DNA from 3 places in the Lysinibacillus sp. G01H genome. Region 1 is predicted to be linked to each of the others. Evidence: riboswitches for the same ligand, from Rfam matches in the RefSeq annotation. Region 1 holds a riboswitch; each other region holds the start of a gene.

Region 1 (10,634 bases):
ATTATTAGTGGAAGTGTTAACAGAACGCATTATTGAAAATGTGGTAGGAGAAGTATCCTCTTTAATGGATGTCAATGCCAAAATTATGTACATGAAGGATTTAGTTTTTAGCCTAGATAAGCAAAATGAAGAAATTCAATCCTCTACTGCTGCAACAGAACAGATTGCTGCTTCTATCAATGAGGTTGCACGCATGTCTTCTCATATATCAGAGAAAACAACTGAATCTGTTGACCATGCTACAAAAGGTAAAAACGCTATTGAGCATGCTCTATCGGAGATTTTTAAAACAGAAGAGACATTTACATCCATTGTTGACTCATTTTCAGAATTACAAAAACGGGTAAATGATATTGAGCAGGTTGTCACATTAATCAATCAAATCGCCGATCAAACGAATCTACTCGCACTTAATGCCTCCATTGAAGCAGCGCGTGCAGGTGAACATGGGAAGGGCTTTGCGGTCGTTGCACAGGAAGTACGAAAGCTTGCTGAAAACACGGTAGCTGCGCTAAGTGAAGTATCTGCAAATGTTCATCATTTAAAGAGTTATTCTAATGATGTTTCTAACTCGATTACAGATACGACAGCTATTATTAAAGAAGCAACCGTTGAAGCAAAGGATTCGTTACCATTATTAAATGCCATTGTTCAAGCGATTGAGGGTATTAATTTAGATGTGACAAATACGGCTGCCATTTCCCAGGAACAAGCAGCTGCGATTGATGAAGTTTCAGCAAGAATGATCGAAATTTCAAGCTTGCAGGAAGATATTCGTGATTATAGTCATAATACATCCAGCGATATTCATTTATTAGGAAAAGAAATTAACCGTTTCCGTAATGATCTTATTGCTAACAATAATGTACAGCTTTCATCTATTGCCCTACTACAATTATCGAAAGCGGATCATATTTTATGGAAATGGCGCATTTATAACATGTTCCTTGGCCTAGAAAACGTTGATCCAAGCGATGTTTCTTCTCACAGAGACTGTCGACTTGGCAAATGGTACACTGCGCCTCGTACAGTCGAACGTTTCGGTCATTTACAGGACTATCATGAATTAGATGGCTATCATTTACGCGTCCATGAATCAGCGAAGCTTGCGGCTGAAGCCCATAAAGCGGGTCATATCGTGCAAGCTGATGTTCATCTAAAAGAGGTCGATGAGGCATCAAAGCATGTACTTTATCACATTAATAACTTAATTGCCTATTTAGAAAAAGAACGTGTCATGCAATAAAAGGAGAGGTTCGCCCCTCTCCTCTATTAAGTAGGAGGTATTCCCTTGAACAAACGAGCAAGTATAAAATTTTTTGGTGATGTCTACGGCACAGGCTACCGATTCTTCATCAAGCAAAAAGCTATTGAATTAGGGTTAAAAGGATACTGTCGATTGAATGACGCAGAGCAAATTGAAGTGGAAGTGGAGGGCTCAGAAAAGGCACTCAATGAATTTCTCCTTTTTGTCCAAAAAGGTGTGAGTCCCCAAGCCGATTCCAATTCATTTTCTTTAGAATTATACGATGATTTAAAAGGCTATATACGTATGGAGTCAGACATTGTTTAATGTCTGACTTTTTTGTAGTGTTGTTTTAGAGAGGGGTTTAACAATTTTTAATTAACACGGCGTTTTGTTACATAGGAAGTATGATAAAATTATCGAAAAATATATCGGAGTGATAATAATGAAATTTACTTGTCCTTGTTGCGGATATAAGACATTGAGCGGAAAACCACCAGGTACATATGAGATATGTGAAATTTGTTTTTTGGAAGATGACAGCGTTCAATTTTATGATAATGACTTTGTAGGTGGTGCTAATACACCATCCTTAAGGCAAGCACAGAAAAATTTCATTATATTTGGTGCGTGCGAAGAAAGATGTATTGCGTTTGTAAGAAAACCAAACGAAAAAGACGAAAAAAATTCAAATTGGAAGCCGTTTGTCTAGAGATTAGTCAACACTGGGAAATGATTACTATTCTCCTTTTTATTGAAATCAAAAAAAGTCATGCTCTTAAGAACATGACTTATCATCATTTTTTGATTTTTATCTTTTGAATGGCAGCCACTAATATTGATTCATCAGTGATTTTCACATATTGATTTTTAGATTCCTTCATATACCCTTCTTTGTTTAAATAGGCTTTTAATTTTGATTTTTTCTCAAAGACTTTTTCTTTCACTTTCTGTTCACTTACTGGTTCATCGATATTTTTTGTAATAGACACCAGAAAAATTTTTGTCATCATATATCCCCCTTTGTTTCAGTTACGAATTCACTTGGAAAAAGTTTCATACAAGACTCATTCATTTTGGATGAAGATGCTCTTCTTAGAGAATAAACGGCTCCTTTTCGAGTTAGAGCCGCTCATGGAACTCACTTATCCGCTCTCTCAAGGACCAAAACCGCTCGCAATTTGAGTAATACCGCTCGCTCTGAGGCAGAAGCCGCTCTTGAAATCAAATTACGCTCCTCTATTCAGAGACCGAATTGCAAAAAATCGCTCATTCCGATGTCAAAATGGCTCCTTAGGAGAACTAAACCGACTTATTCATGGAAACAACTCACTTATTCTATGTATTATCATTGAGAAAGTTCACAAATAGCAGTAAAATTTATGTAGGGGATTAATTTTCAATGAAACTTTATGTCGATTATTTCGTATAAGAAGATAGACATATTGAAAAGCAAGGAGGATGAAACAATGCTTAGTGTCGGACAGTTTTTCTCTAGACATAGTGCCAGCTTTCTTATTTCGCTCACAACTGTTTCTATCGCAGCCATTGCGGCAAATCCTGGATTCTTCCTTGGTGGTTTACTGTTTGCGGGTTCCTATGCGACGAGTACAGCGTTGCTGAAACATAGACAAAAAAAGAAAGTCATGCAAATAGCAGGCATCACAAAAGAAGAGTTCAAACACATTGAATCACAAGTATTAACAGCCAATAAGCATATTCAAACATTGAGTCAAAACTATTTACGTGTACGTTCTGTTTCTGCTTTTAAACAACTACTTGAAATGACGCGTATCTCCAAAAATATCGTCAAAATCGTCAAGACAGACCCACGTAAATTTTATAATGTGGAACCATTTTTCTATGCACACTTACCTTCTGCTGTGGAATTAACGGATAAATATACGATGCTTTCCAAGCAGCCTGTGAAGGATAAGGAAATTCAATTAACTTTATCCAAAACACGCGAAACCTTAACTGATTTGAATGACACAATTCAAATTGATTTAAAGGATGCGCTTGCAAATGATATCGATCATCTGCAAATGGAGATTGAATTCGCAAATCGTTCCAATCTTAGACGTAGAGAACAATTGGACTGGCGAGGCGATGATAAATGACAGCAAACGAACACGCTTTTCAACTAAATACCATACCAGGGCTTTCTCCACTAGTCCAATCCTATTTAGAAACAACTCCGCAAAACGAGGCGATAGCGACTTATGAAACGCTATCGCCTCTTGCACAAAGTCGTGCATTATTGTATGCCAGTCAAATCGATTTGGCTGATTTTGAATCATTGCTGTCCCTTGGGCAAGATTCACAGCGAGCTCTGTCTCAATTTGCCGACCGTATGCTTGCTCAAGTAAAGCAAAAAGATGTCACTAAAATTGGTCAAATGCTGGATTCTTTAATGCAGACGTTAGATCGAGTAGATCCGACTGCTTTGGAACCTAAGAAGCAAACCTTTTTCAAAAAAATCTTTGGCAAAACCGAGCCTAATGTGAAGCAAACACTCACAGAATTTGAGCGTATTAGTATACAGGTGGAACGTATTGGTGTACAGCTGGAGCGTGCACAGCTCCAGCTGATCAAAGATGTCGAAAACTTAGAGGCGCTTTATGCCCATAATCGAGGATTTTTTGAGGAATTGGCAACGGCCATTGCCGCAGGACAAATGAAAAAGCAGCAAGCCATTGAGGTAGAACTACCTGCACAAATAACGAGTGTCCAAGCAACCAAACAGCCACTTGCAATTCAGCAATTAAATGACTTTGCTGCTCAAATCGAAAGACTGGATCAACGTATTTATGATTTACAAGTATCACAGCAAGTCGCCCTGCAAACAGCTCCTCAAATCCGTATGATTCAACAGGCCAATCAAACCTTAGCTGAAAAAATTGAGTTTTCTATCGTTACCTTGATTCCGCTCTGGAAAAACCAACTGGCGATGATGTTGTCGATGCATATGGATCATCATTATGCACGTTTAGAGGAGCGATTATCAAGGGCTCATGATCGCTTCTCAAGTCCCACGTTTGAACAGCAAGTTTCGAAGTTTAAAGAAACACAGCAAGAACTGCAAACAGCAATTAAAGATGTTTTTGCCCTGCATACCGCAACTGAACAAGAGAAACAGCAGCTACAGGATGTGGCGGGTGCTAGCAGCTATCAGCGAGATTAACAAAAAAATGGGTGGCTCAGCAAATGTTCTGAACCACCCTGTTTGTTTTTATTCAAAATATTCTTTATAGTAGCCACCGACATTACCTGTGTTGTCGATGATAAAAATGAACTCTTCTGTTTCATTTTTCACTTCATACTCTTTCCCTACAGTTAATACGTTTGATACTAAGTATTTCGATGCATTTGTATGTTTGCAAGTAACCGTTCGTAATGTTGGCGCATCTTTCCATTTTAAATGTAACATATTCTCTCTACCTCTCTTTACTAGCAAAAGCTAATGTCTATTGTTTATTTTATAATATTTTTGGTCTTTTGTGGAGAAAAAAGAAATACTATACCTATTCTATCCAAAAAAAATGAATATTTGAGGTGTTATGATGAGTTTTGGTGGAGTACCGCAATGGTTTTTTATCATTGCTGTAGCATTCGCAATCTGCTTTGTACTTTATGCAGAATGGAATTCTAGAAAATAAGTGAGTCCAACAGGTTGGACTCACTTTTTTGTGCTTATTTTAATGTACGCTTTAAAAATTCCTTCGTACGTTCATGTTGTGGATTGACTAATACTTGTGCTGGAGGGCCTTCCTCCACAATTACACCCTTATCCATAAAGACAACACGATCTGCTACTTCTTTGGCAAATTCCATCTCATGTGTCACAATGAGCATCGTATTGCCCTCGTTTGCTAGCTGACGCATTACCTTTAACACCTCACCCACCATTTCTGGGTCTAATGCGGATGTTGGCTCATCGAATAGCATAACATCAGGATTCATTGATAAGGCACGAGCGATGGCCACGCGCTGCTTTTGTCCGCCTGAGAGTTGACGAGGCTTGGCATTCACATATTGTTCCATGCCAACGATTTTCAAGTATTTAAGCGCCGTTTCTTCTGCTTCTTTTTTCGATCGTTTTAACACTTTGATTTGGCCCACTGTGCAATTACTTATGACATTGTGGTTGTTAAATAAATTGAACTGCTGGAACACCATGCCTAAATGTGTACGATATTCTTGAATATTGTGCTTTTCATCTAGGATGTCTTCCCCTTTATAAATAATTTGACCGCCACTTGGCGTTTCTAATAAATTTATGCAACGAAGCAATGTGGATTTACCAGAGCCAGAGGAGCCAATTAAACAAACTACCTCTCCTTTTTCCACTTGGAAATTCACATCTTTTAACACTTGGTTACGTCCAAATGATTTACTTAAATGTTCGATTTTAATGACTGCCATTTGTGCGTCCCCCCTATACAGCTTCTTTTTGTTCTTTTTGATAGGCATCAGGACCATCTAGACGTTTTTCAACATAAAGAAGGATGCGAGATGCGGTAAATGTCATGATGAAATAAAGAACACATGCAACGAAGAATGATTCGAAATAACGGAAGTTGTTACCCGAAATTGATTTTGTTTGGAAGAATAATTCCGTTACTCCAATGACATTTAATACGGCTGTATCTTTAATATTCATGATTAATTGGTTACCTGTTGCTGGTAAAACATTACGCGCTACTTGTGGTAAAACTACATGAAGCATAATTTGGAAGTGATTCATGCCAATTGCTGATGCTGCCTCGTATTGACCATTATCAATAGATACAATACCGCCACGAACAATTTCTGCCATATAGGCCCCTGTATTGAGGGAAACGACTAAAATACCTGCTGTAATAAAGTGCATATCGATACCGAATGCGATATCTAATCCGTAGTAGACAACCATAGCTTGTACAATCATTGGTGTACCACGGAAAAATTCAACATAGCATGTTAGTATAAAATTAATGAGCTTTAAGCTATAAAATTTCACACCTTTTTTACGAACTGGAATCGTATGCATAATTCCGATGAAAAATCCGATAAATGCACCAATAATTGTACTAATACTCGAAATCAGTAACGTATAATACGCACCTCGTAAAAACATTTGCCAGTTGTTTTCAATAATTGAAAGTATCCATTCAAGACTCATGATGTTCCTCCTAACAATGTCATCTTGCTCGTTTATTTCTTTTGTGTCCTAGCTCTTTCTACTATTCTATGATTTGTCACGCTAGGACATTATCATTATGTAGAGAGGTTCTCATTTTGATAATGATGAAATGATCATGCACGGACTAATTGCTAGTCCGTGCCATATCATTATTGTGCTGCGGGCTGTTGAGAAATAGCTTCTTCCATAATGGCTTGACGATCATCTTCTGAAATGCCTTTTAGGATTTCATTGATTTTTTCACGATTTGCGTCATCTTTACGTAAGCCTACAGCAATTGAAGTATTTGATAGGTCTGTATCAAAGCCTTCTTCAAATGCTACATATGTGAATTTATCGTTGGCTGCAGAAGCGGAAATGCCCTCTGGACGTTCAGCTACATAGCCATCAATTTTACCTGCTTCTAGTGCCACACGCATTGCTGGGAAGCTCTCCATTGCCGTTTGCTTTTCTACGCCTTTAATTTGATCGATAACTGTGTAGTTTGATGTATTTAATTGTGATGTAATTTTAGCACCTGAGAAGTCTTGAATCGATTTTGCGCCTTCATATTTGCTACCTTTTTTAATAACCATAACAAAATCAGAAGTATAATAGTTTTCTGTAAAATCAATTGTTTTCTTACGTTCTTCTGTTGGTGACATACCTGCAATAATTGCATCAATTTTGTTCGATTGTAGCGCTGGAACTAATCCGTCCCACTCCATTTTAACAATGACTAACTCTTTGCCTAAACCTTCAGCGATTTTCTTTGCCATTTGTACATCATAGCCACCTGCATATTCTGCATTATCCGCAATTTTCACTGCGCCATTCGCATCGTCTTGCTGTGTCCAGTTGAACGGTGGGTAGCCAGCCTCCATGCCAATTCGGAATTCACCGCCGCCTTCTTCTTTGTCAGTTCCAGCATCACTTGAACCGCCCTCTTTTTTGTCGCTTGTGCCACATGCAGCTAGCACAATTGCCGTCATGATAGAGATCATTACTAACAACCATTTTCTTTTCATGAAAAACTCCCCTTTTCTGTAAAAAAATAAGACAACTGTACTAAAAAAGACCTAAGTTTATTGAACTTAGGTCTTACCTTTTATGACAGTTGCCCAAATCCTCACTATAATTTCCATGTTTCCGAGATAGCACAACCTAGTAAATCTGGAAATCCATTTACTAGGACAGTCCTGCACTTATTCACTGCAGACCCAGTATAAAAGTACGAGCTCCTTTTATACTTCGGCGATATTTCCTTCTTCATTGCGTCTTCGCTTGCTTTTACTCAACAATGAACTAATAAATACCGCGCCTCTACCTCACTGGTAACAATTCGTGAGGTTTGTTTATTTAATTGATATTTAGATACTACTATAAAACTAATATGTTCGTCAAGACGATTTTAACATTTTTCTGACTAATGACAATATTAGGATATTGTGCGTTCTGCTTCCACTTTAAATCGTTGAACTTTTGTTGATATTTCTGAAAATTACAACAAATATTTATTATAGAGTATGTTCTCTATGTGAGAAAAGTCGCTTTTTTTCTTTCTTTGCTCCTCTAAACGATATAACATTCGTACTCATTCAAGCATAGAATCGGTCAATACCTTTTATCATACAAAAACCCTGCTGAACATTGTTCGCAGGGTTTAATGGCATTATGAATTTAATAATAAATCTTCAGGATTTTCGATTAATTCTTTAACTGTTTTTAAGAATCCTACAGAATCTTTACCATCGATGATACGGTGGTCGTATGAAAGTGCTACATACATCATTGGACGGATTTGAACTTCACCATTTACTGCAACTGGACGGTTTACAATTGAGTGCATACCTAAAATACCAGCTTGCGTACCGTTCATAATTGGTGTTGACATTAATGAACCGAATACACCACCATTTGTGATTGTGAATGATCCACCAGCCATGTCATTTAAGCCTAATTTTTTATCACGAGCTTTTGTCGCTAAGTTAGCGATATCTTTTTCGATTTCTGCAAAGTTTTTACTATTTGCATCGCGTACAACTGGTACGACTAAACCTTCTTCAGTTGATACAGCAATACCGATATCAAAGAAGTTATTTAAATGAATTTCATCGCCAGAGATTTGAGCGTTTACGTATGGGTATTTTTTCAGTGCTGCAACAACAGCTTTAGTGAAGAATGACATGAAACCAAGTTTGATGTCGTTTGCTTTTACAAACTCTTCTTGTTTACGTTTACGAAGTGCCATGATGTTTGTCATGTCAATTTCGTTGAATGTTGTTAACATTGCTGTTGATTGTTTAACTTCTAATAAACGTTTTGCAATTGTTTGGCGACGACGGCTCATTTTTTCAATTGTTACACGGTCAGAATTAGCTGCTGGTGTGAATACTACTGGGCCACCTGAAGTTGCTACGGATGTAGGTGCTGCTGCTGGCGTTACAGCTGGTGCTGTACCGTGAGCTGCTACATCTTGTACACGTACACGTCCTTGTGGATCTACTGGAGATACCGCTGCAAGGTCAATACCTTTTTCACGTGCAAGACGACGTGCTGCTGGAGATGCAACTACACGCTCACCAGAAGTTTCTTCTACTACTGGAGCTGCTGCAACTGGTGCAGGTGCTGCTTGTGGCGCTGCAGGTGCAGGTGCTGCCTCAGTTGGTGCTGCCGCTGGAGCTGCTGCTGCGCCTTCGCCTGCTTCTACTACTGCGATAACTTGACCAACTAGTACAGTATCGCCTTCTTCAGCTAAAATTTGTGTTAATACACCTGCTTCTTCAGAAATGATCTCAGCGTTTACTTTATCTGTTTCAAGTTCAACGATGAATTCACCTTTTTCAACGCGATCGCCCACTTTTTTTACCCACTGTGCGATACTACCTTCTGTAATCGATTCTGCTAATTCAGGGACTTTAATTTCAGCCACTTTCATTTCCTCCTTTGATTAACGTGCATGACGCACATAGAAGGGCTACTGCTTAAGGGCAAGTAGCCCGGTTTCAAAAATTGATATATGATTATTTAACCTTTACTGGCTCAGCAACCGCTTCTTCAATAAGAGCTGCTTGTGCTGCTTTATGAGAATCTGCATCCCCTTCAGAAGTTGAGCTCATTGCAGGACGGCCTACATAGCGAAGTTTTTTACCTTCTGAAAGTTCGTATAATGTTTCTAATGCATAATTCCATGAGCCTTGGTTTTTAGGTTCTTCCTGTACCCAAACAATCTCTTTTGCATTAGGATACTTAGCAATGATACCAGCAACTTGCTCTTTTGGGAATGGGTAAAGTTGTTCTACACGAATAATGTGTAGGTGATCGAAGCCTTCGCCGTCTTTCACGCGCTCTGCTAAGTCGATCATCACTTTACCTGTACCTAAAACGATACGCTCTACAGCTTCTGGTTTAGCCCCTAAGCCTGGTTGTTCGATCACTTCTTGGAATGAACCATTTGCTAATTGCTCAGCATTCGCCGCAGCTAGTGGGTGACGTAATAATGATTTTGGTGATACGACTACAAGTGGACGTACCCCTTCTGTACCTAATAATGCTGCTTGACGGCGTAATAAGTGGTAGTAGTTTCCTGCATTTGAACAGTTCGCTACAAACCAGTTATTTTCAGCTGACATTTGTAAATAGCGTTCCATACGGCTTGAAGAGTGCTCTGGACCTTGACCTTCATAACCATGAGGTAAAAGGATAACTAGGCCAGATTTTTGACCCCATTTTGAGCGTGCCCCTGAAATAAAGTTATCAAACATCACTTGTGCCATATTCGCAAAGTCACCGAATTGTGCTTCCCATACTGTTAGTACATGGCTATTTTCTAGGTTGTAACCATACTCAAAGCCTACCACCCCAGCTTCAGTCAGCGGAGAGTTGTGTACTGTAAAGGATGCGTTCGCACCAGAAATATGGTGTAGTGGCGTGAAGACATTGCCATTGTTTTTATCATGCAGTACTAAGTGACGTTGAGAGAATGTACCACGTTGTGCATCTTGACCTGTAAAGCGTACTGGTGTGCCATCTTGAATAATCGTTGCATACGCTAAAGTTTCAGCATGACCCCAGTCAACTTTTGCAGACGCATAAGCATCACGGCGTTTTTCTAAGATTTTACCAAGCTTTTTCTGTGGTTCGAAGTTTTCTTCAAACACTAAAAGCTCTTCATTGATTTTTTCTAAACGTTCCGCACCTACTGCTGTATCAATTTGTGGGAAC
Region 2 (10,634 bases), 1.9 Mb from region 1:
GCATACTTGACATCCTCACGCGTAAAAAGCATCTCAAAGGTATTTCCTTGTTTTTCAACTTGTGTAACATGACCATTGTAGATAGTCTCAATATGGCGAATAGCCTCCGCTTCACTAATAGGTTGAACGTAAAAATAACGATGTTGAACAAACCAAATTACTCCACTACAAAGAAGGATAATAACAACAATTACTAACATCCACTTTTTCATTGCTGTCCCTCCTTTGGTATACATAAAGTAAAGCTTGAGCCTTCCCCTAGCTTACTTTTCACATCGATCGTTATACCTAATTGTTGTGCCAGTTCATGTGCTATTGCTAGCCCTAGCCCTGAACCACCTGTTTTACGATTACGATCCTCTGTTACACGATAAAAACGCTCAAATAAATGAGGAATATGCTCGATTGGAATACCAATACCAAAATCTTGGATGGTAATACGTACATGATTGGTTGTTTCAGTGGCTTGAATACGTACTTCATCCTCACTATATTTCCTAGCATTATCCAGCAAAATAAAAAGTAGTTGCTTCAATATTTTTTCATCACTATAAATAAACTTTGGAATCTGCTCATCAATTCTAAATGTTCGATGATAAGCCTGTTCCATTTGTAAAGCTACTTTATTTAAGAACGGGGCAAGCTCTAGTTGTTCGAAATGAACGTCCAATTGTTCTTTGTTTTTAGCTAGTTCTAGCAATTGCAATACCATTTCATGCATACGAGATGATTCATTGGCAATAGCTTGCAAGGATTCCTGAGCAACCTCCCGATTATCAAACCCCCTCCTTAGGAGTAGTTTTGCATAGCTTTCAATGACAGTTATAGGAGTTTTTAATTCATGGGAGGCATTTGATACAAATTCTTGTTGCTTCTGATAATGTTGTTCAAGCTTCTCCATCATCATATTAAAAGTGCGGTTAATGTTTGTTAATTCGTCCCCACCTTTTTCTGTGGTATCTATTTTTTCATATTTCCCAGTAGATGCACTTTTGCGCATGGTCTCATTTAAACGTTCTAACGGTAATAAAATAAGTCGCCCAAGTACCAAGCTCGCTAGGAAAATAGGAATCGATGCCACAACAGATACAACAACTAAGATGACCTTTAACAAATCTAATGTCCGTTCTACTTCTTCCATAGATTGCTGCAATGTTATGTCCACCACCGTTCCGTCGATCCAAATGGCAGGCATTGTGTAGGTAATAGAAGGGACCTCTTGCATTTCAAGTGTAGCCTGAACCTTCGTTTTCAAAAGTTCACCATCATAAATATAAACGGCACCATCTGTTGGCATATAGGCTCTTAATACTTGCTGTAGGTTGGTTTGTGCATTTAACTGACTCAGTGTAGAGCTTAACTCATTTGCCCGTGACTGAAGCTGATTATATTCCGTATCATAGGCAAATTTCTCATATAACAAATAAATTCCACTATTTGTTGCCACTACTATAACTAGCATAAGCAATGTTGTTAGTAGATGGATTTTTGTTTTAAGTCTCATAACTATGTTCCTTTAGCACATATCCAACACCTCGAATTGTCTGGATAAGAGGTGTTGGATTAGCAGCCTCAAGCTTTTGTCGTACATAACGTATATAAACATCCACAACATTTGTATCCCCATAATAATCATAGCCCCACACAGCCTCTAATATTTGCTCCCTTGTCAGTACTTGTTTAGGATGCTTTAGTAAATAGAACAACAAATCATACTCACGAGGTGTCAGCTGAATTTCCTTATCAAAATATACAACTTCCCTTGTTTGCTCGTTTATCGATAAATGGCCAAATGAAAGTGCAACTTGCTTTGGGCTTACCTTCTGCGAAAACCGTAATGCATTGCGAATTCGTGCCAGTAGCTCCTCAATTTCAAAAGGCTTTGTCACATAATCATTGGCTCCTAAATCCAAGCCCTTTACCTTATCCTCTACCTCGCTTTTGGCAGTTAGCATGATAACAGGTGTTTGAGATTCTGTTGCACGAATACGCTTTAGCACATCAATACCGCTCATCTCAGGTAGCATGATATCAAGTAAAATTAAATCCCATTGCTGCTCACGGTATTGTAGTAAGCCTTCTGTTCCGGTATGGGCCATTGCTGCCTCATATCCTTCAAATTGAAGCTCCAGTTGTAGCACTCTCGCAATATTTTCTTCATCTTCTATAATTAAAATTCGATGTGTCATGTCGAATCCGTCCTTCGCCTTTTCTTTTCATCGTATACGATACAAGTGGTGAAAGTCTAATTAGAAAATGATGAGAATGGCACATACTTATAGAAGGATAAAGCAAACCACTTCACTTTTTTTATTCCTAGCGTTAGAATACTAATATCTTATTTTCCTATAGGAAACTTTATTTCATTGATGATACTTTTTGAAACGAGGGAACAATATGGTTTACAAACGAGTCACAAAATCGTCAGCAGAGGCGGTTTTAGATGGAGATATAAGAGGTTGGCGAAGATTTTTACCATTTTTAGGACCTGCTTTCATTGCAGCAGTCGCCTATATCGATCCTGGTAATTTTGCTACAAATATTACAGCAGGCTCTCAATACGGCTACCTGCTACTTTGGGTTATAGCCTTTTCTAATTTAATGGCTGTGTTAATTCAGTCTCTGTCTGCCAAGCTTGGGATTGCGACAGGAAAAAATTTACCTGAAGTCGCACGCGAGCATTTTTCTAAAAAAACTTCTATCTTTTTGTGGATACAGGCAGAATTGGTCATCATTGCCACTGACCTCGCGGAATTTATCGGAGCAGCATTAGGGCTTTATTTACTTTTCAATATCCCAATGCTTCCCGCCGCATTAATTACAGCAGTGGGTTCATTTGCTATTTTAGAGCTGCAAAGAAGAGGATTTAGAGCCTTTGAAGCAGGTATTTCTGGCATGGTTTTAATTGTTGTATTGGCATTTGCCTTTCAAACATTTTTAGCGCAGCCAGCATGGGGCGATGTAGCGATCGGCATGTTCACGCCACACTTTGAAGGTGTAGATTCACTATTATTAGCAACAGGTATTTTAGGTGCAACCGTTATGCCTCATGCTATTTACTTACATTCCTCTTTAACACAAAGTCGTATTATTGGTCGGAATGAGGCAGAAAAAAAACGTATTTTCCGTTTTGAATTTATCGATATTATCATCGCTATGATTATTGCTGGTGCCATCAATATGAGTATGCTCATAATTGCCGCAGCAGTATTCCATACCCAAGGCGTTGTAGTTGAAGATTTAGATGTTGCCTATAATGGCTTAAAAGATGCGCTCGGCCCACTGGCTGCCATTTCCTTTGGTCTTGGTTTACTTATTGCAGGGCTTGCTAGTTCCTCTGTAGGGACTTTAGCCGGTGACGTAGTGATGCAGGGCTTCATTCAAAGAAAAATACCTCTTTATTTACGTAGAGCGATTACCATGGTGCCACCACTTGCAATCATTGCCTCTGGTGTGAATGCTACCTATGCTTTGGTTCTTAGTCAGGTTGTTTTATCATTTGGTATTTCCTTTGCACTTGTCCCTCTTGTTATGTTTACAAGTAAACGAGACATCATGGGAAGCCTAGTTAATCACCGTATTACAACTGTTTTAGGTTGGTTTGTCGTAGTCATTGTTGTTACGTTAAACATTTACTTACTGTGGGAAACAATTTTTGGATAACAAAAAGCCAGGTACTCTAGGAATGAGCACCTGGTATCTTTTTGATTAAACATCCACCTTTTCGATATTTCTAATGGCTAAATAAGCAATACCCAGTCCCACGATTGCTAAAGTAATTGGAATAATAATTATATCGTTTAAAGTAAAGTTACCTGAATTTGACGAAGTGACAGACACAATTATAATAGATGAAATGATAGTTGTCGGTATAGAGTATTTTCTCATCCCAAAATACAATGGGATTAAAGCTATGCCTGAGGCAGCTATCGCATTCATCAATACAGAAGGTATATGCTGAATAATTAAAGAACTTGATAGTACATCTGGAATTAATTCATATCGATCGCTTACGACACAAAAAATGGCTGTAATAAGAGCATTGGAGATAATGATCATACTGAAAGTAAATAGCATGACAATAGCAAGCTTTGCGACCATTAATTTCTTTCTACTTATCGGATACATAAAGGCTAATGTAATGGTTTTAAATTTATATTCTCCGATGATTAACTTAGCTATTAACGTAGAAGCAAAAATAATAAAAACTGCTCTTACAAATGAATCAATGACACTTAAAGCAACCTTGTAATTTTCAAGCCCTGGATCTCCTTCTACTTTAGAAATAAATAAAATCATAAACAGAAACCCGAGAATGACTAAATTAGCAATGATAGCTCCTCTAACATATGATCCTAAATGGAACTTTTTCATTTCTAAACGCATTAAATTAAGCATGAACAACGCCTCCATTGATTAGCTTTAAGAAATAATCCTCTAATGAACTTGTTTTTTTACTAATCTCTTCAATCTCAACGTCATGTTCAATTAATGCTCTTGATAGGCTTTGTTGGGATACAGTTGAGTCGTATATACGTATAGAGTTATCATCCATCAGCTTAAAATTAGTAATGTTTAATTCGTTTTCAATAATAAACGCTGCCTTTTTCCCATCACTTACGATCACTTCGGTATAATTGACCTGATCACGATTAATAGTATCCATTGCTACCTCAGTGATGAGCCTTCCATTCTTAATAACACCTATTGTATCGACCAATTGTTCTATTTCAGCCAAAATATGACTTGAGATAATAATGGTTATGCCGTACTCCTTACAAAGCATCTTGAAAAGCTCTCTTAACTCCTTTATTCCTACTGGGTCCAATCCATTAATTGGTTCGTCTAATATAAGTAACTCTGGCTTTGTAATAATGGCCCTTGCAATGCCTAATCTCTGCTTCATCCCTAGAGAAAAATCTTTAACCTGCTTATTCTCTGTATTCGTTAACTTTACTAAGTTAAGAACATGTGCAATTTCTTTCTTATCATAATAACCCATGTATTCACAATGTAATTCTAGGGTCTCACTAGCCGTTAATTTTTCATAAAAAATAGGATATTCAATAATTGTCCCCATTCTTTTTAGTATTTCATAGGATTTGTCGGTCAATTTCTCCCCTAATATTTCTACATCTCCACTTGTAGGCTTCGTTAGATTAGTTAGCATCTTCATAACAGTGGTTTTACCTGCACCATTGGGACCTAAAAATCCATAAATCTCTCCCTTCTTAACGTTCATATTGACAGCAGAAACAACTTCCTTTCCATCGTACACTTTCGTAAGCTGATTTGTTTTTACAATGTATGTCATGTAATTCGCTCCCTCAATTGTGACTAGCTTCATTATAAAAAATGAAACTCTCTATTTTATTACTGCATTCTTACAAATTTCTTAAGTAAAAAAGCCTGCAAAGCATTAAAGCTCTACAAGCACAACTGGATTCAATACATCATTCGTTTTAGCGAAATGGTAAAAGTAGTTTTTTCATTAGGAATACTCGATAACCGGATGGAGCCATTCATTATTTCTACTAGCCGCTTTGTAATCGTTAGTCCCAAACCACTGCCTTGAAAAGATTTATTTCGAGAATCCTCAAGTGTATACATCCTTTCAAATACGCTATCGATATGATATTCATCAATACCCTTGCCACAATCCCACACATCAATACCAATATTGGCTTCTTCATGTCTTACGGTAATTCCAATTACATTGCCATCTGCTCCATATGCAATAGCATTAGACAGTAGATTGTTTAGAACCCTATTTAATGCTTCTTCATTACCAAGGGCATACATGGGGCTTGCAGGAATATCAATATTAATATCTAATCCCATTGAAGTAACCAGATCGTAAAAAGACAAAATATTTTTACGGCATATTTCACTGACATTGATTTTAGTGATTGGGTAATCTGTATCTCCAGCCTCTAATTTCGCCAAGTCAAAAAATGTATGGATAATTTTTAACACTTCTAATGTTTTAGCATGTACACCTGTAAGTAATCGTTGGCGTTCTTCGTCACTCATCGCATTTTGAAGTTGAAGCATTTCAATATAGCCAAGTACAACGGTTAAAGGTGTTTTAAGATCATGCGAAATATTGGCCAACATCTTTTTCATGGAATTTTCCATTTTTCGATGTGTAGCCTGGATTTTTTGATGTTGATCTAGCAACGTATTCAGTTTAATAAGTAACTGTTGAATTTCTGAATTTGTAGTTGTTACTAGAATCTTTTCATACGTCTGTTCATTCACAATTACGTGTAGTTTACTATGAATGTATTGGATAGCGCGTTCTTGTTCCCTCTTGACTTTCCATTGAAAAATTAGGACCTCGATTAGCAATACAATTATTATTAATAGAAATATCATCATATTTTTATCCCTCAAACTTATAGCCGATTCCCCATAGAGTTTTAATATACTGAGGATTTGATGGATCATCTTCTATTTTTTCACGTAGTCTTCTAATATGTACATTTATAATATTTTCATCTCCGTAATAGGCATCTTTCCATATCATCTGATAAATTTGCTCTTTGGTAAAAACCCTGTGACGATTTGTCACAAACAATTTTAAAATGGAAAATTCCTTTGATGTCAGCTTTATCTCTTGTCCGCTCTTTGTTATTGAGAAATTAACGATATCTATCTTTAAATTATCAATTTCGAGGACCTCTTGCTTTTGTTCAGCTTGACTAGAGTATTTCGTAGCTCTTCTGATAACAGCCTTTACACGTGCTGAAAACTCCAGCATAGAAAAAGGTTTAGCAATATAATCATCTGCCCCCAATCCTAAGCCCAATGCTTTATCAACATCACTGTCTTTTGCAGACATAATAATGATAGGAAGTGCTGCCTGCTCTCTAATAATCTTTAATACTTCCAAACCATTTAATTTAGGAATCATAATATCTAAGATGACCAAATCAAAGGTATTTTGCAAACAATTATGTAATGCCTCTTCGCCATTAGTCGCTGTTGTGACATTGAAACCTTCCATCGTTAAGTAATTATCAACCATTTCACGAATGGCTTCATCGTCTTCTACCAGTAAGATATGTTTTTTCACTATCATGCACCTCTCCTATCAAAACCCAATTTCCATATGTATATTACATTACCATATTTATGATGTTTGATTAGAGAGATTTTGTTTATGAGTGTTGAAAAAAGAACTGCCCCATAAACCATCGCTCTTAGGTTTACAGAACAGCTCTATTATTTAATCTTCAACTTTTAAATCACAATCTTTAAGTGGAAGCATTTTTGTTTTGTGCTTTATTTTATAGCCCAACCATAATGCTAAAAATAATGGAATCCCAATATACGAAACAAGGATACCGTACCAATCAATCTTATCGCCTGTAAAGGCTGTGTAATTTTGTCCAATGACTACAATCATACAAACTGTAAAAGCAAATAGTGGTCCAAACGGATATAATTTGGCTTTATAAGGTAATAATCTTGGATCTAAGCCCTGTGCATCAAACGCTCGGCGGAAACGATAATGACTAAACGCAATACCTAGCCATGCAATAAAGCCAGACATTCCAGAAGCATTTAATAGCCAGATATAAACCACTCCATCGCCAAAGAAGGATGCCAAAAATGCTAAACAGCCTACAGCTAATGTTGCCATAAGTGCATAAATCGGAATACCTCTACGACTTAGCTTTGCAAAAAATTTAGGTGCATGTCCATCCACTGCTAATTGCCATAGCATACGAGAAGATGCATATAGTCCTGAATTTCCTGCTGACAGCATAGCCGTTAAAATAATGGCATTCATTAAAGAAGCAGCAAAGGCAATACCTAGACGGTCAAACACTAGTGTAAAGGGTGATACTGCGATATCTTCTGATAACAAACGTTCGTCTGTAAATGGAATCAACATCCCGATTGCACCAATCGCTAAAATATAAAACAAAAGAATACGCCAAAATACAGATTTAACAGCCTTCGGAATATTTTTACCAGGATTATCTGTTTCACCAGCTGTAATTCCTAGTAATTCTGTCCCTTGGAATGAAAATCCTGCAGCTAGGAAAATACCAAATGTAGCAAGGAAGCCACCATGGAATGGCCCATCACTAACAAAGAAATTAGTAAAACCTACAGGAGCCTGCCCACCTAAAATACCAAAAATCATTAGTAAGCTAATGATAATAAAAACAATAACCGTTGCTACTTTAATCATGGCAAACCAATATTCACTTTCACCATAACTTTTTACGGATAGTAAATTAAACGTCAATACAACAGCAATAAATAATACTGTCCAAAGTGCTGATGAGCTATCTGGGAACCAATATTTCATAATTAATGACACAGCAGCAATTTCGGCAGCAATGGTGATTGCCCAGTTATACCAGTAGTTCCAGCCTAATGCAAAGCCCAAAGCGGGATCTACAAATTTGGTTGCATACGTACTAAATGAACCTGATGATGGCATATAGGCAGCCATTTCCCCTAAGCTTGTCATTAAAAAATACACCATAATACCGATTAAAGCATAGGCAAGCAATGCTCCCCCAGGCCCTGCCTGAGCAATAGCACCTCCACTGGCTAAAAATAGCCCCGTACCAATTGTACCGCCTAAAGAAATCATTGTAATATGACGGCTTTTTAATTCTTTTTTCAGCTTCGGCGCTTTATGTCCGAGCTGATTTACTTTTATTTCACTCACGATATAGCTTCCTTCCTATTTATGAGGCAAAAAAATGCCATCACATATACACTGTGATGGCTACGTTAATCCTCAGTTTTTCCTACATGATAGCTCAACACGTTGTACAAACGTGACAGTTCTGTTCCTTTCGGAGACAGCCCCAGCATGAGGTTTTCAAGTCCCCTCACACTTCGGCAATATTTCCTTTCAGCTAATCTCATCAATGCTTGTCATTTCAATTAGCATACTTATAAATATCGCGACCTCTACCTCAATACAAACATGAGGCATATAATTATTAAATTTATGATGTTTATTATACTAACATAAGACCATAGACATTTCAATACCGCAAGAAATGTTCCGTATTTTATGAATCTTCTACTATTTTTAATAGTGTGATAAAGTGTTATAGTAGTTCAATTAGAATGGTTATTATTAGGGGGGATTTATTTTGACTACAAATGATCATACCACTAGTTATCCAAGTAAAAAAATTAGCTGGAAAGGAACAACCTTACTTTTAGTCTTTGGCGTTATCTTTATAGCCTCTACATTACGAATGCCACTAACTGTTGTTGGTCCAATTATATCCTTTATCCGTGAAGATCTTGGAATATCTAATGTAGTGGCTGGCTTTCTAACAACAATTCCATTGCTGGCTTTTGCTATTATATCTCCATTTGCACCAGTTGTAGCACGCAAACTAGGGCTTGAGCTAACATTATTTTTATCAACTTTTCTCTTGGCCTTAGGAATTGTCCTACGTTCACTTGGTACGACAGAATTACTTCTATTGGGTACTGTGTTAATTGGCGTAGCCATTTCTTTTGGAAATGTACTAATTCCAGGATTATTAAAATTGAAATTTCCATATCATGTGGGTTTATTAATGGCCTTTTTCACCATGTCCATGAATTTTACTGCTGGCCTTGGAGCTGGTATTAGCTATCCGATAGCTAATTCATCGTTAGGCTGGCAAGGTGCGCTTTCCATTGCACTCATACTCGTTCTAATTACAATCCTAATTTGGATACCTCAACTAAAGTCAAATTACCCAGAACCAGTTACTACATCTAAAAAGACCAGTACACCTTTATGGAAATCACCTGTTACTTGGGCTGTCACAGGGGCAATGGGTTTACAGTCTTTATTATTCTATACAACAGCAGCGTGGATACCTGAGATCTATATTGCTCAAGGTTTAGCGCCTGATAAAGCTGGCTGGATGTTTTCAATCATGCAATTCTCACAAGTACCAATGGCTTTGGCAGTGCCTATTATTGCAGGTAAAATGACTTCTCAACGCCCACTTGTATTGATGTTTACATCCTTCTATTTAGTAGGCTTTGTTGGAGTTGTCATGGAATGGACAAGTCTTGGGGTCCTGTGGATGGTTCTTCTAGGGTTAGCAGGTGGTTCTTCATTCGCCCTAGCAATGATGTTCTTCACTCTCCGTACTCGTACTGCATTTGAAGCAGCAGATTTATCAGGCTTTGCACAATCTTTGGGTTATTTATTTGCCGCAATTGGTCCTATTCTTTTTGGCTACTTGCATGATTTATTTGGTGGTTGGAATATTGCGGGATGGCTCTTTGTCGTTGTGGCAATTTTACTCTTCTTTTGCTCAATGAGAGCTTCTAAGAATGAATATGTGCATTAAAATTAAATAAAGCAGGTGGTTCAGCTTCCTCCATCTGCTTTATTTCTATATAGTGTTTACACATTACTTAATTGTCGAGTTGCTGGATTAATGTTAGCAATTCAGCAAGGCATTCTGATGCTTCATTATTACGAGCTGTTATAGTAGAAAAAATAGGAACAGCCTCTTGTAAAAGCAAATAACTATAATAGTAATAGCCTACAAAAGCTTGCTTTCCATAGCCCTTTGGCGTTTCTTCCTCCCACTCCTGCTCATCATTGTCCTCATTTTCTATCCATAAATAGTTGACGTCTA
Region 3 (10,634 bases), 1.1 Mb from region 1:
CATTTAGTTCTTCACGAGAAAAGGTAGCTTCCTCACCAGTACCCTGTAATTCAACAAATCGTCCTGCGCCTGTCATCACAATATTCATATCAACAGCTGCAGCCACATCTTCTACATAATTTAAATCAAGAATAGCACCTTGTTCTTCAACGATCCCAACACTTGTTGCTGCCAAAAAGTCTGTTACTGGGAATTTTTCAAATGGCTTTTCTTCAGCAAATTTAGCAATGGCCTGTGTCATGGCAACAAATGCTCCCGTAATGGATGCTGTACGAGTACCGCCATCTGCTTGAATGACATCACAGTCAATCCATACAGTACGTTCGCCTAGCGCCTCTAAATCGACTACAGCACGCAATGCACGCCCAATCAAACGCTGAATCTCCATTGTACGACCATTGACTTTCCCACGAGAGGATTCACGTGGTGTACGTTGAGCGGTTGCACGGGGCAACATGGAATACTCGGCAGTGATCCACCCTTTCCCTTGCCCACGTAAAAAACCAGGTACCTTGTCTTCAATCGTTGCGGTGCAAATTACTTTTGTATTACCTACTTGAATTAATACGGAGCCTTCAGGGTGTAATAGATACTCACTATCTAATTTCACAGGTCGTAGCCCATCTGCATTTCTACCATCAAATCTTGTCATATATTTCGTTCCTCCTAAAAACTTTCGCGCCCTCATCTTATCATAATTTATGCCATCAAAAAAGTCCTCGGTGGCTTATGTACAATGCCGAAAACGGCAAAAATCAGCCTAGCCTGTTGCTAAGCTGATTTTTTACTTTAATGTGATACGTTTTATGTCGAGAGTACCTTGCTCTAACCAATTCTCAGCAATCGAACGGAAAATTGGAACAGAACCAGTTGCAAAAAATCTATGAGCAGGCACCGCATTTGCATTTGCTAAAGTGCCATTATACGCTAACATTTCCTGTACATCCTTTGCTGTTTCCTCCGCAGAAGATAAAACATTCACATCTTCTCCGACAACAGCTTCAATTTGTTTTTGTAAAATAGGATAATGTGTACACCCTAAAATAACCGTATCAAATTGTCGATTTTTCAACGGCTTTAAGCCTTCTGCTATTAAATTATTTGCAAAGTCACCTTTATATTCGCCACTTTCTACAAGTGGTACGAATGTGGGACAAGCTAGTGGAATAATATGTGTTGACGTATTGAGTGACAATAAGGCTTCTTCATACGCCCCACTTTTAATTGTTCCTTCTGTTGCAAGCACAACGACTTCATGTCGCTTCGTTTTTTTTACAGCTGCACGTGCGCCAGCATTGATAACACCTAGTACTGGAAAAGGCATATTTCTTTGTAAACTTTCGAGTGCTACTGCAGTCGCTGTATTACAAGCTATAACGAGCATCTTAACATTCATTTTTTCGAGTGCTTTTGCCATTTGCCAAGTAAAATTCCGTACTTCCTGACGACTTCTTGGACCATACGGACACCTTGCTGTATCGCCAATATAATAAATCGTTTCGTTTGGCAATCGCTTCATGATTTCTTTTGCTACGGTTAAACCGCCTACTCCTGAGTCAATAACGCCTATCGGGGCATTCATACTTTCCGCCTCAATCCTGTTTCATGTGTACATGTAGTTTTTCTAAGTAGCTTGATAATTGCGCGACTTCTTGTTCATTAAAACCAACAAGCATCTCTTGCAAATATTGCTGTCTTTTTTCAATAACTTCTTGAATGATACGTTCGCCCTTTTCGAGAAGATGAACGACAACAACACGGCGATCATTTTCATCACGCACACGCTTGACTAATTCATTTTTCTCCATTCGGTCCACTAAATCTGTTGTCGTGCTAAAAGCTAAATATAAACGGTTTGATAATTCGCCAATTGTAATATCACCAAGCTCTTCTAACCACTGTAATGCAACAAATTGTGGCGGCGTAATCGCATAATCGGAAACAATTTCTCTTCCCTTTTGCTTCACGATGGCCGCTATATAGCGTAATTCCTTTTCAACCGTTGCAACGGTTTCAGGTGAGTGCTTTGTTACTTCATCCGACATATAACTATTTCACTCCTAAAAATACGTTGAATAGTTCTATTTTGTCGTTTTTTTCACGAAATAGCAAGTGTCCATTAGTCTAATTTAAATTCTTCCAAGCGTAACAGCTCAATTAACGCCTGAGATCGATTCGTTACACCTAGCTTTTGAATTGTATTGGAAATGTGATTTCGCACTGTTTTTTCACTAATACCAAGCTGCTCTGCAATATCTCTCGTTGTTTTTTCAGCTAATAAAAGCGCAAATATTTCACGTTCTCGGTTTGTTAAAAGAGAACGATGATGAGAGCCATTCATTCAGTTACACCCTCCTCCCCCGCACGTATTGTAACTTATGTTAAGGGGCAGGAAGCGGTGACGGCTATTTGCATGATTATTCCATGTTTCCTTAAAAATTTCGAAAATTACATTGTTACATTCATAAATTTTACGTAAAAAGTAAAACCTACTTTTTCAATGAATTTACATATACTTAATGTTGAACTAGTGAGGCAGAATGGCCAACTGAATGAATTTCGTTTTTTCTTCCTCTGAAATCGGCACACTTTTACCTGTACGAGGATCCATTTGCACAATTGTTCCACGACCAGTGAAACAGATTTCGTCCTTTTGATTTTTTGCTAGATAGTGAATGTCCATCGAAGAATTCCCAACTTGCGCAATTTTTGTATAGATTCGTAGTACGTCATCAAAGAAAACCTGCTTTACATAATCACATTGTAAATCGGCTACAATTGGTATAGATTTCACATTCTCTTCTCCAACTGAGGGCATTGAAATTCCTAAATGTCGGAAGTAATCAATTCTTGCTTGCTCAAAATATGTAAAGCTAATCGTATTGTTCATATGACCATACATGTCTGTTTCTGAAAATCGAACTCGTACCTCACTAAAAAATGAAAAAGCCTTTTCCCACTCTTGAAAATTATCGATATAATTTGCCTTCATGATATACCATCCCCTGTCATGTAATTGCCCGTCTTTTATCAATCGACGGCAAACAAAATGAATACTTATTCATTATAAAAGAAAATGCTATATTATCATAGAAAAAACGCGAATAAACAACTTGATAAATTTCATTTCTATAACTATAAAAAACTCCCTCACACGAAGTGTAAGGGAGTTCGCTTGTCCGATATTAGTCTACGTAGTGGTCAGAACCGAAGAAGTTACGGAACATTTGCACTGTAGTTGCACGGTTTAATGAAGCGATGGATGTTGTTAAAGGAATACCTTTTGGACATGCAGCAACACAGTTTTGAGAGTTACCACAGTTCGCAAGGCCACCGTCACCCATAATCGCATTTAAACGTTCATCTTTAATCATAGCACCAGTTGGGTGAGTGTTGAAAAGACGTACTTGTGATAATGGAGCTGGTCCAATGAATGAAGCCTTTTCAGACACGTTTGGACATGCTTCCATACATACACCACAAGTCATACATTTAGATAGTTCATAAGCCCACTGACGTTTACCTTCTGGCATACGTGGACCTTCACCTAAATCATACGTACCATCGATTGGTACCCATGCTTTAACTTTTTTAAGAGCGTTGAACATACGTTCACGGTCAACTTGTAAGTCACGAATAACAGGGAATGTTTTCATTGGCTCCAATTTAATCGGCTCTGTCAATTGGTCTACTAGTGTAGAACATGATTGGCGTGGACGACCATTGATCACCATTGAACATGCACCACAAACTTCTTCTAAACAGTTCATATCCCATGATACTGGTGATGTGTTTACACCATCTTCAGTAACAGGATTTTTTTGAATTTCCATTAAAATTGAAATTACGTTCATACCATGACGGTAAGGCACTTGGAATTTTTGCCAGTAGCTATTGCCGCCCTGTGTATCTTGACGTAAGATTTCCACTTTGACCATTCTTCCAGTATTAGCTGCGATTTGCATAACTTTTAGTCTCCTTTCGCAGAGTAGTCGCGTTTACGTGGTGGGATTAATGAAACGTCGACTTCTTGGTACGTGATGATTGGATTACCAGTAGCTGGGTCAAACTTCGCCATTGTTGTTTTTAAGAAGTTCTCGTCATCACGGTTAGGGAAATCTGGTTTATAGTGTGCACCACGAGATTCATTACGTAATAGTGCACCTTTTGTCATTACTTTTGCAAGCACTAACATATTTTTAAGCTGACGCGTAAAGTGAGCGCCTTGATTGCTCCATTTTTGCGTATCATTGATGTTGATGTTATTCCAGCGCTCAGTAAGCTCATCAAGTTTTTTCAATGTATCTTCAAGCTGATCATTGTAACGTACTACAGTCATTGTAGCAGTCATCATTTCACCAAGCTCTTTATGCAGTAAGTAAGCGTTTTCTGTGCCTTCCATTTTCATGATAGCATCCCATTTCGCTTGTTCCTCTTTTACACGAGCATCGTAAATCTCTTGTGGAAGATCTTCAGCATGCTTTTTAAGGTGTTTTACATAGTCTACTGCGTTTGGTCCTGCAACCATACCACCGTAGATAGCAGATAATAATGAGTTTGCACCAAGACGGTTTGCACCATGTTGAGAGTAATCACATTCACCTGCTGCAAATAGACCAGGAATTTCAGTCATTTGATTGTAGTCAACCCATAATCCACCCATTGAATAGTGAACTGCTGGGAAAATTTTCATTGGTAATTTACGTGGGTCATCCCCTACGAATTTTTCGTAGATTTCGATGATACCACCAAGTTTAACGTCCAATTCATGTGGATCTTTATGTGAAAGATCTAGGTATACCATGTTTTCGCCATTGATACCAAGTTTTTGGTTTACACAAACGTCGAAAATTTCACGTGTTGCAATATCACGTGGTACTAAGTTACCATAAGCTGGGTATTTTTCTTCTAAGAAGTACCAAGGTTTACCGTCTTTATAAGTCCAAATACGACCACCTTCACCACGAGCTGATTCTGACATTAGACGGTTTTTGTCATCTCCAGGAATCGCTGTTGGGTGAATTTGAATGAATTCACCATTCGCATATGAAGCACCTTGTTGATAAACGATAGAAGCAGCAGAACCTGTGTTAATAACAGAGTTTGTTGTTTTACCGAAGATAATACCAGGGCCACCAGTCGCCATAATAACAGCGTCTGCACGGAATGATTTAATTTCTTCTGTACGCATATCTTGCGCTACGATACCACGACAAACGCCGTCTTCATCGATAATAACACCAAGGAATTCCCAGTGTTCATATTTATTTACTAAACCAGCTACTTCATGAGAACGAACTTGCTCATCTAGCGCATATAGTAATTGTTGACCAGTTGTTGCACCAGAGAAAGCTGTACGGTGCATTAAAGTACCACCAAAACGACGGAAATCTAAAAGTCCTTCTGGTGTACGGTTGAACATAACACCCATACGGTCCATTAAGTGAATAATGCCAGGTGCTGCATCACACATACCTTTAACAGGTGGTTGGTTCGCTAGGAAGTCCCCACCATATACTGTATCATCAAAGTGGATCCATGGAGAATCCCCTTCACCTTTAGTATTTACCGCACCATTAATTCCGCCTTGCGCACAAACAGAGTGTGAGCGTTTTACAGGAACTAATGAGAATAAATCAACTTCAGTACCAACTTCAGCTGCTTTAATCGTTGCCATCAGACCGGCAAGACCACCGCCGACAACAATTATTTTGCTTTTCGCCATGATTATTTCTCACTCCTCTTAAAAAATTGCAATGATTGCATGTGCTCTATCGTAGCTTCTATGGAATTATACGAAAGCTAAAATAGCAGCCACACCAACTACACTTAGAATTACGAAAAGAATGTTTGTTACGTAAGTAGCGATCTTTTGAGACTGAGGAGATTGTGTAATACCCCAGCTTACTAGGAATGCCCATAAACCGTTAGATAAGTGGAAAGTTGCTGATAAAATACCAACAATGTAGAATCCAAGCATGAATGGATTAGCAACAATATTCGCCATCATGTCGTAATCAACGTGTGTGCCAAGTGCTTTTTGAATACGAGTTTGGAAAATATGCCATGCAATGAATATCACTAAGAATACACCAGTAAAACGTTGTAAAGAGAACATCCAGTTACGGTACGTGCTGAAACGTCCTGTGTTTGGTGTAGCAGTGAATGCAATGTAGACACCATAGAATGCGTGGAACATTAATGGAATATAGATGACAATCCATTCAACTAGGATAAGGAATGGAATCTTTTCCATTACTGCGGTAGCATCGTTGTAACTTTCTGCCCCGCCTGTTGCTGTAAAGTTAATGAACAGGTGCATCGTTAAAAACAGACCTACTGGAATGATCCCAAGTAGAGAATGTAAGCGACGCCATAAAAACTCTCGATCTTTCGACAAGACTGTTACCCCCCTTAGTACTTAAAATAGCACAACAAAAGAAGTCATCATTTTGTAAATGATACTTCATTGACTGTGTATTTCATCATGGTACAATATTATGACATGTTTATTGTACTCTCAAGAGCTACGAGCGTCAAGGCAACTCGGAGTTTTTCATAGAGCTTATTAAAGAACTAATCTAGTACATGATGCGTCGTTTTTTCTCGAAAAATCTATCATTACTTTATTACCGTTAAATTTTAAGAAAATTCTAAGAAAGAAGGATAACAATGTTAAACACTCCATCTCCTACAATCTCATCATTTGGCTATGAGATCATTCGTGATCATATTCTATCTTCTATACTCGGTAAACATGAAGATGACGTCCTTTATTGGGCAGGTAAAGAGCTTGCTCGCAAGTTCCCATGTAAAAGTCAAGATGAACTTATCGCATTTTTCGCAGATGCCTGCTGGGGTACATTAGAACTCATAAAGGAATCAAAAGATGGACGTATTTTCCAGTTGACAAATGACCCTGAAATTCTGCAAATAAAGCAGCGTAGCTTTAAACTTGAAGCAGGATTTATAGCAGAGCAAATTCAACTAGCTAAAGGCTACCTGACAGAATGCTATAGTGAAAAACGGGAAAAGCAACAATACGTCATGTTTACAGTCAAATGGGACGTTAAAGAACGTATTATGAATACCATTCCCTCAGAATAATTAAAAAGGATTGTCTCCCATTAAAGAATGGGATGACAATCCTTCTTTTTTCTTCCTTTTATTTCGGTCAATTACATAAAATGCTGTTTCTTCTATTATTATATGTAAAGTGCTTGCTCTAAATTAAACTCATCATGGAGAGCATTAGCTGCTTGGATCATATCATCCTGTGGTACAACAACAGACACTTTTATTTCAGAAGTACTAACCATTTTTACAGGGATATTTTCGCGACGTAACCGATCAAACATACGAGCGGCAACGCCTGGATTGGAAGCCATGCCTGAACCAATAATGGAAACTTTTGCTAGTCCAATTTCGAAGTCAGCAAAACTAAATCCAAGTGATAATTTACTATCCTCTAAAACACGTAATGCTTCCGCAAATTCCTCTTTTAAAATGGAAAACGATACAGTTGGCTTCAATCCATCAATAATGGCTTGGACAATAATATCAACATTAATACGGTTCTCTGCAAGCACCATAAATATATCTGCTAATGAAGCATTGGAAAAAGCATCATACCCTACTGTTAAACGAATAATATCTGATTCAAATGCAACACCACGAACGACTGAATTTTTTTCCATTTCCACTTCCTCCTTCAATAAAGTGCCTACTGATTCTATTAAACTGGAGCGTATAATAACAGGCATTTGAAATTTTTTCGCTAACTCCACCGCACGAGGATGTATGATATGAGACCCTAAATTAGATAACTCCAACATTTCATCATAGGAAATTTCCTGTAGCTTTTGGGCATTTGTAACATATCGTGGATCTGCTGTATAAACACCATCCACATTTGTATACATATCTACTCTCTCCGCTTCCAATGCTATGGCAAGTGCAACAGCAGCTGTTTCAGCTCCACCTTTCCCAAGCATGGTGATATTGTGCTCTTCGTCAATCCCTTGTTCTCCAGCAATAACCACAATTTGTCCCTGTGCAAAGTGTTCTTCCATTCGATTAATATCTATATAGTCGATACGAGCATGCCGATACATACCATCCGTATGTATACCAGCTTGCCATCCCGTTAGAGACACAGCCTCATAGCCTGCTTCCTGCAAGGCGATGGCAAATAAAGCACTTGATAATTGAGAGCCAGTTGACAACACTGCATCTAATTCTCTTTTCGACACATCGTCAGTTAGTTGGTGTACCATCAATTTCATCTCTTTCGCAGTGTGTCCCATTGCTGCAACGACCACTACTACATCAAATCCTTTGTCCTTTTGAGCAATCGCTTTCCTAGCAGCCACTTGGATTTGTTCAGTAGAAGCTAATGCAGCTCCTCCAAACTTCATCACGATTTTAGCCATTTCTTTCGTTCTCCCTTCCAGTTCATATATTTTACAAAATCATGGGGTGTAAAACAGTTTCTGGAAAACCAAAAGGCAGCCTCCACATAACGTGAAAGCTGCCTATAACATGTACAATAATCGTAACTTGCGCATGTGTGATAGCTCTCCGAAACGTTTAGAATCGACAGTCTTACATTTCTTAAATGCAAAACCAGTACAGCAATGGAACAACAAAACTGTACTTCGGCAAGCTCCCCTTTCACACAATATCTCTGGACTTGTCCATCCTCCATTGTGTTACTCTTGAATCTTGCACCTCTATCATCACTTTAAAGTGAATGTATTCAATTCATTAAGCCTTAGCGTAAACGAATTAGTCACGCAGTTGACTCTCCATAACATTGAAAACAATGTTATGGATAACCATAGCACATACCTATTCCTTTGACAATGATTGTTGCTGAAAATAGCTAAAAATTTGGCTTGCTAAATTAGCGGGCATCCCAGCCTCCTGTAATGCTAGCTCGCTCGCCTCTCGAATTTTTTTGACTGAACCGAAATGTTTAAGCAGCTGTTGCTTTCGTTTTGGTCCTACCCCTTCAATATGATCTAATACAGATTGAATGGCATTTTTCTCATGCTGTTGACGCAAGAAGGTAATAGCAAAGCGATGGACTTCGTCTTGAATTCGTTGTAATAAATAAAAGCCATCACTTGTACGTTTTAAGCTAATCACTTCCGGTGGATCACCAAACAAGAGCTGAGATGTATTATGCTTATCATCCTTGGCTAAACCAGCAATCGGTATAACAAGACCAAGCTCATCTTCTAGTACTTCACGGGCTACTTCCATTTGTCCCTTACCACCATCAATTAAGACTAAATCTGGTAATGGTAGACCTTCCTTTAAAACACGTATATAGCGACGACGTATAACCTCCTGCATTGCACCGTAATCATCATGTTTGGCTGCTGTACGCGTTTTATATTTTCGGTACTCCTTTTTTGCAGGCTTCCCATCAATGAAAACAACCATAGCAGACACTGCATCCGTTCCATGCATATGACTATTATCAAAAGCTTCAATTCGTAAAGGTACACTAATACCCATTGCTTCACCAAGTGCCTCACAAGCACCAATCGTACGTTCTTCCTGACGCTCTATTAGCTGGAATTTAGCTGCCACAGCAATTTCAGCATTTTTGGTAGCTAATTCAACCAATTCCTTCTTTTGACCTCTTTTCGGTGTGAGCACTTTAATTTCTAATAATTCTGTTAAGATAGCTGCATCAATGGCTTGTGGAATAAAAATTTCTTTTGGCTTAATATGCTCTGGCTTTTCATAAAAGCGCCCAACAAATGTTAAAAATTCTTCCTCTGCATCTTGATAGATGGGGAAAATTGAGACATCACGCTCAATCAGCTTTCCTTGGCGCACAAAGAAAACCTGAACACACATCCATCCTTTTTCAACAGCATAGCCAAATACATCTCGATTTGTTGTATCACTTGAAACTATTTTTTGTTTCTGCATAACCGTATCAATATGGGCAATTTGGTCTCGGAATTCCTTCGCTCGTTCAAATTCCAGGTTTTCTGCAGCTGCTAGCATTTTAACTTCAAGCTCTTTTTTGACTGCCTCCACACCACCATTTAAAAACTTCGTCATATCCTCAATCATTTCTTGATAAACCTGACCATCAATTTCCTTCACACAAGGTGCTAAGCATTGACCCATGTGATAGTACAAGCAGACCTTGGAAGGTAATTGAACACATTTGCGCAGCGGATACAATCGATCCAATAGCTTTTTCGTTTCACTTGCTGCATAGGCATTCGGATAAGGGCCAAAATATTTAGCCTTATCCTTTTTTACCTTCCTTGTCGTAATCAGACGAGGATGTTTTTCATTCGTAATTTTTAAATATGGATAGGTCTTATCATCCGTTAACATGACATTATATTTTGGATCATGTAATTTGATGAGATTCAGCTCTAAAATAAGTGCTTCAATATTTGAAGACGTCACAATATACTCAAAATCTTCTATTTCACCTACAAGCCTTTGCGTTTTCCCTTCATGTGTTCCAGTAAAATAAGATCGTACACGGTTTTTCAGAACTTTTGCTTTACCGACATAAATGATAGTCCCTTGTCGATCCTTCATCAAATAGCAGCCAGGTTGATCTGGTAAAATATCCAGTTTCCGCTTTATTAAAT

What was found. Region 1 has a riboswitch for lysine ahead of PSR12_RS11180 (transporter substrate-binding domain-containing protein). Riboswitches for the same ligand answer to the same signal wherever they lie in the genome.
Positions count from the first base shown of each region.
Region 2: linked by a shared signal. The riboswitch ahead of PSR12_RS01320 (amino acid permease) and the one ahead of PSR12_RS11180 (transporter substrate-binding domain-containing protein) in region 1 are both predicted to bind lysine.
Region 3: linked by a shared signal. The riboswitch ahead of PSR12_RS16860 (aspartate kinase) and the one ahead of PSR12_RS11180 (transporter substrate-binding domain-containing protein) in region 1 are both predicted to bind lysine.

Region 1 is NZ_CP118397.1:2,208,341-2,218,974, reverse strand. Features, by position in the region: gene PSR12_RS11225 (globin-coupled sensor protein) at 1-1,246, shown strand, start outside; gene PSR12_RS11220 (acylphosphatase) at 1,292-1,573, shown strand; gene PSR12_RS11215 (CPCC family cysteine-rich protein) at 1,692-1,958, shown strand; gene PSR12_RS11210 (hypothetical protein) at 2,044-2,256, opposite strand; gene PSR12_RS11205 (5-bromo-4-chloroindolyl phosphate hydrolysis family protein) at 2,716-3,366, shown strand; gene PSR12_RS11200 (toxic anion resistance protein) at 3,363-4,430, shown strand; gene PSR12_RS11195 (DUF6501 family protein) at 4,479-4,676, opposite strand; gene PSR12_RS11190 (amino acid ABC transporter ATP-binding protein) at 4,940-5,671, opposite strand; gene PSR12_RS11185 (amino acid ABC transporter permease) at 5,685-6,410, opposite strand; gene PSR12_RS11180 (transporter substrate-binding domain-containing protein) at 6,581-7,438, opposite strand; lysine riboswitch at 7,558-7,744, opposite strand; gene odhB (2-oxoglutarate dehydrogenase complex dihydrolipoyllysine-residue succinyltransferase) at 8,083-9,342, opposite strand; gene PSR12_RS11170 (2-oxoglutarate dehydrogenase E1 component) at 9,434-10,634, opposite strand, start outside.
Region 2 is NZ_CP118397.1:262,819-273,452, reverse strand. Features, by position in the region: gene PSR12_RS01360 (PepSY domain-containing protein) at 1-212, opposite strand, end outside; gene PSR12_RS01355 (HAMP domain-containing sensor histidine kinase) at 209-1,504, opposite strand; gene PSR12_RS01350 (response regulator transcription factor) at 1,494-2,189, opposite strand; gene PSR12_RS01345 (Nramp family divalent metal transporter) at 2,398-3,663, shown strand; gene PSR12_RS01340 (ABC transporter permease) at 3,709-4,398, opposite strand; gene PSR12_RS01335 (ABC transporter ATP-binding protein) at 4,391-5,314, opposite strand; gene PSR12_RS01330 (sensor histidine kinase) at 5,446-6,381, opposite strand; gene PSR12_RS01325 (response regulator transcription factor) at 6,386-7,078, opposite strand; gene PSR12_RS01320 (amino acid permease) at 7,232-8,695, opposite strand; lysine riboswitch at 8,778-8,954, opposite strand; gene PSR12_RS01315 (CynX/NimT family MFS transporter) at 9,132-10,340, shown strand; gene PSR12_RS01310 (hypothetical protein) at 10,408-10,634, opposite strand, start outside.
Region 3 is NZ_CP118397.1:3,306,169-3,316,802, forward strand. Features, by position in the region: gene rph (ribonuclease PH) at 1-652, opposite strand, end outside; gene racE (glutamate racemase) at 785-1,582, opposite strand; gene PSR12_RS16825 (MarR family winged helix-turn-helix transcriptional regulator) at 1,593-2,045, opposite strand; gene PSR12_RS16830 (helix-turn-helix domain-containing protein) at 2,120-2,341, opposite strand; gene PSR12_RS16835 (acyl-CoA thioesterase) at 2,528-2,992, opposite strand; gene sdhB (succinate dehydrogenase iron-sulfur subunit) at 3,186-3,965, opposite strand; gene sdhA (succinate dehydrogenase flavoprotein subunit) at 3,971-5,725, opposite strand; gene PSR12_RS16850 (succinate dehydrogenase cytochrome b558 subunit) at 5,792-6,400, opposite strand; gene PSR12_RS16855 (YslB family protein) at 6,673-7,107, shown strand; gene PSR12_RS16860 (aspartate kinase) at 7,206-8,432, opposite strand; lysine riboswitch at 8,566-8,743, opposite strand; gene uvrC (excinuclease ABC subunit UvrC) at 8,851-10,634, opposite strand, start outside.